DNA from 2 places in the Photobacterium sp. DNB23_23_1 genome. Region 1 is predicted to be linked to the other one. Evidence: riboswitches for the same ligand, from Rfam matches in the RefSeq annotation. Region 1 holds a riboswitch; the other holds the start of a gene.
What was found. A riboswitch is a leader RNA that binds a small molecule or an ion and turns the genes downstream of it on or off. The one in region 1 is predicted to bind manganese.
Positions count from the first base shown of each region.

Region 2: another riboswitch for manganese. It lies ahead of ACVA53_RS12625 (calcium/sodium antiporter); the one in region 1 lies ahead of ACVA53_RS15565 (TMEM165/GDT1 family protein).

Region 1 is NZ_JBNNXT010000025.1:9,304-11,510, forward strand. It holds gene tusA (sulfurtransferase TusA) at 1-232, shown strand, start outside; gene ACVA53_RS15560 (hypothetical protein) at 296-556, opposite strand; gene ACVA53_RS15565 (TMEM165/GDT1 family protein) at 732-1,289, opposite strand; yybP-ykoY riboswitch at 1,383-1,484, opposite strand; gene ACVA53_RS15570 (OmpA family protein) at 1,572-2,207, opposite strand, start outside.
Region 2 is NZ_JBNNXT010000017.1:48,668-50,874, forward strand. It holds gene ACVA53_RS12625 (calcium/sodium antiporter) at 183-1,172, opposite strand; yybP-ykoY riboswitch at 1,178-1,354, opposite strand; gene ACVA53_RS12630 (copper chaperone PCu(A)C) at 1,484-1,975, opposite strand; gene ACVA53_RS12635 (hypothetical protein) at 2,039-2,207, opposite strand, start outside.

The DNA.
Region 1 (2,207 bases):
CAATCCCACCCACAGCTTGGAAGCAGAAGGACTTCGCTGCCCTGAGCCGGTGATGATGGTGCGTAAAACCGTAAGGAAAATGGCCGAAGGCGATACCCTGCTCGTTACTGCCGATGACCCCTCAACAACAAGGGATATTCCAAGTTTTTGCCGATTTATGGATCACACCTTGATCGCAGCCGAAACGGAAAGCCTGCCTTACCGTTATCTGATCAGAAAAGGCACCAACTAACCCCCCAATCAAAAAAGGCAGCTCGATGAGCTGCCTTTTTACTATTTGGGTACCTGCTAGTCGCTAGTCATCATTTCGATAAGAGTCACGCAATTGTCGGTTGGCCTTCTCAAGCTCATGACGCAAATCGCGGATCTCCTTTTTCATCGGTAACACATAGCGCAAACGCACCAACGCATCCACCGATAGGTAAGTCGTCACAATTGCCCCGACAACCATAGGTAACCACATATCTGTCAGCACCATCCCAAGAATATTCAGCGCCAACGCGAAATGGAACAACCAGAATTGACTCTGGGGTGATATTGCAAGAAAACGGTTCATAACCCCCTCCTGTACAGCGACAACCGTCCATAAATTCTGGTTTCAACATATCACGCTAACCTTCCCGGCTCTGCTGCCATGCTCACACTTTAAGCCCTTGTTATTAATGAGTCATATGGGCTTGTGAATTGGGCTAAAGAACCTATCAGTTTCACGTGAAACACAGCGTCTGAAATTACAGCCCCAGCGCAGCCGCCACAGCCAAACCGAAGAACAGAGATGCTGTAATTTTGCGAATAAGGCCTAACGGCATACGCTCTGCAGACAGTTTACCGATCAACACCACCGGCACATTCGCCAACAACATACCTATGGTCGTTCCCAGTACAACCCACACCAGAGCATCGCTGTATTTGGCTCCCAGCATGGTGGTCGCCACTTGCGTTTTGTCACCAATTTCAGCAATAAAGAACGCAATAAAGCTGGCTACGAACGGGCCACGGTTCGACACGGCTTCGTCGTCATCCAATTTATCGGGGATCAGAATCCAACCGGCCATGGCGACAAAGCTCACCACCAAGACCCACTTAAGCACTTCAGGGGTTAGATAATCCGCCACTACAACACCGAGCCAGGCAGCCAAGGCATGGTTGGCAATAGTGGCAAAGAAGATCGCTAAAATGATAGGAATAGGTTTACGGTAACGACTGGCCAACAGCAATGACAACAATTGGGTTTTATCGCCAATTTCCGCCAAGGCAACAGAAGTAATAGAAATAGCTAAAACACTCACGACATGCTCTTTGGGGCGAGGATAGTAATAAAAAACCACGGGTAAACGCACACGCCCCACCCCGGTTCATGCTGGTTTACCGATGGTCTCGCCAAACTCACTAGTAGGATAAACGTGAGTCACAAACGCCATGAAGATTTTGCTTCAATTATGTTGACGATTGTCTTGTCAGGACAAGAGGCTACTCCCCAAAGGAGCGGCAATTCTACACACAGCCCCCCGCGATAGCAAGGTACAAAAAAAGAGCCCCATGGGCTCCTTTTAACCAATCAAGGTAATAAATTAACCTTGCGGTGATAGAACGATCTCTACACGGCGGTTTTGTGCACGGCCTTGCTCGTTATCATTCGACGCGATCGGATGCGACTCACCCATACCTTTAGTCACTAGACGGTTACTTGCGACACCGCCGCGTAGTAGCTCGTTACTGACTTCGCTAGCTCGCACCTGTGAAAGGCGAAGGTTGTAAGAGGCTGCACCAGTGCTATCGGTAAAACCATACACGTTGAGCATGGTCTCATTATATTCTTTAGCCACTAACGCCACACTGGACAACGCCTGTTTAGCCTGACCACTTAATGCCGTATCATCGATACCGAAGGTGATCGTATTTGGCATATTGAGCACGATATTATCGCCATCACGGGTGACACTGATACCCGTTGATTGCAATTGTTTACGTAGTTCAGCTTCCTGCACGTCCATGTAGTAACCAATGCCACCACCCAGCGCAGCACCAGAGGCAGCACCGATCAAGGCGCCTTTGCCACGGTCACTCTTACTCGAAGATGCCACACCGATCGCCGCACCAGCAACAGCACCAATGATAGAACCACTGGTCGCTTTTGCCGTTTGCTCTTCACCGGAATACGGGTTGGTTGTAGAACACCCTGTCGCAACCACAGCCGTTGCCGTAGC
Region 2 (2,207 bases), on a different contig from region 1:
ATGGCTTACATTAGCACGAGGTAGATCAAGCGCATTGGCCACCTTTACAGTGTAAATGGTGAGCGAATATGAATAAATAATTTATGTCATAGCAAAAGAGCCAAGTAGAAAGTAGTGGCATAACCGGATGTTCATTTTATATATCAATGCCTTGCCACTAGCGCGGTTATGCCGGTAAATAGTTACACGATTGAACTGGCGATATACCACATATAAGTAATGAAGATGATCAATAGTAATCCACCACCCACTCGGCTGACTTGATAACTAGCCGTCGTATTACTAGTGAAGCGTTGTTTTGCTACTGCAAACATTAACATCCCACCCAGCACGGCTGTAAGCAGTGCCATCACCGGTAAGTCTCGGCTTAAAATTTGCGGAGGCAGTGTCAAACCATCATCAATAAGGGCAGGGAAAGCAATGACACCTAAGAGATTAAAAATATTTGAGCCGATGACGGTTGCAAAAGCGATGTCATGCATTCCCCGCTTCACAGCTGCAAGAGCGGCGGCGAGTTCAGGTAAGCTAGTGCCAAATGCAATGACAGTTAAGCCAATTGTCAGTTCGCTAATTCCGGCAATGACAGCCAATTCAACGGCTCCCCACACCATCAGCTTTGATGATGTAAGTAAAATAACAAGCATGATGATAGATTCAAGAGCCGCTCGGGCTTTTGAAATGTTGAGGAAATCTAACTCTTCAGGTTCTGAATGCTCATGCTTTACTGAATAGGCGAGATACAGGCAATACACCAGAAGGCCAGAAAGGAGGATCGCACCTTCAACTATGGCGAGTTTTCCATTCAACATTAATAAGCACGACAGCATCATTGTAATGGCCAGTATAGGGTACTCACGCCGGATGAAACGAGAATGGACAAATAAGGGTTTAAACAGAATACAAACCGATATTACTAGGCCAATATTGATGATGTTCGAACCTAGTCCATTCCCTACTGATAGCTCGCCTGCACCATTGATAGCTGCAGTCGCTGAGACTAATAGTTCTGGTGCGGAAGTACCAAAGGCAACTACAGTCATACCGATAAAGGCAATGGATATATTACAGTGCTTGGCAAAGGTGGCGGATGATGCGATAAGCCTATCTGCACTAAAGGATAGGAACACAAAGCCAAGAGTTAATGCAGAAAGTGCTAGAAGAAAAGCGTTCATTAGTCTTACTAGAGGCGAGGGCTATAAAAAACACGAACAACCCCACACCTAGCCCTCGCATTTGGTGTGTGATTGTCCGAGTCTCGCTGGGCTACCTGAAATATTGGTAACTGGTTACGCCATGGCATGTTGCCAAATATGTTGACGTAACCTTTTGCATAAAGTGCAAAATAGCTACTCCCTCAAACTGAGGCGTATTATACGTAACGATTTCAGTCTGACTATAGGTTGTCGTTAAAAGAAATGTAAGTGTTAGTAACTGATAGGGAAGGGTGCAAGCCATGGGTTAGCTTGCACCAATTGATGCTCATTTAGTGTTTGCTGTGATCCATCATTTCTTCTTTCATGTCCTCTGGCATATAGGTTGCTTCTTCTACTTTGACTTCAACCTTAACGGTTCCAGCATGTTTGAAGTTCAGGGTTAATGGGAAGCTTTCACCCAATTGTGGTACTTCTTTTAGGTTAAAAAACATAATGTGATAGCCGCCCGGTTTAAGAGCTTGTGAATCATTGGCAGGGATATCTATTTTTTCTACTTCACGCATTTTCATCATGCCGTCTTCATGCATATGTGCATGCAGTTCGGTTTTCCCTGCGATAGGGGACGAAGCACTGATCAGTTCGTCGCCGTTGTTGCTGTGGTTCATAATATTGAAAAAAGCCGCGGCAACCTGTGAAGTTGGCGGTACTTGTTTTGACCAAGGGTGGTCAATATATAAATCGCCTGCTTTGTATTCATGGGCATAGGCTGAGCTGGTAAGTGCGAATAGGCTTCCTAGTAGAATGCTTTTTATAGTTTTCATTATGTTCTCCAATTGGTGTCATGCCAGTTAAATTTTTTAATTTATTTTGTCTTAAGTGCTGACTCAAGATAATGGTGGAGAATGTTTGGGCGCGATCAGGTATAGCCGGTCAGTAATCTGTTTTTGTTGTGATTGATAATCAGCAAGGTGCACTACAAATTGAATGTCGTGAACAAGCGTGTAGCTACCATTGAAAGATAAGCTCCTACTATCGTGAAGTTTGAAGGTAGGG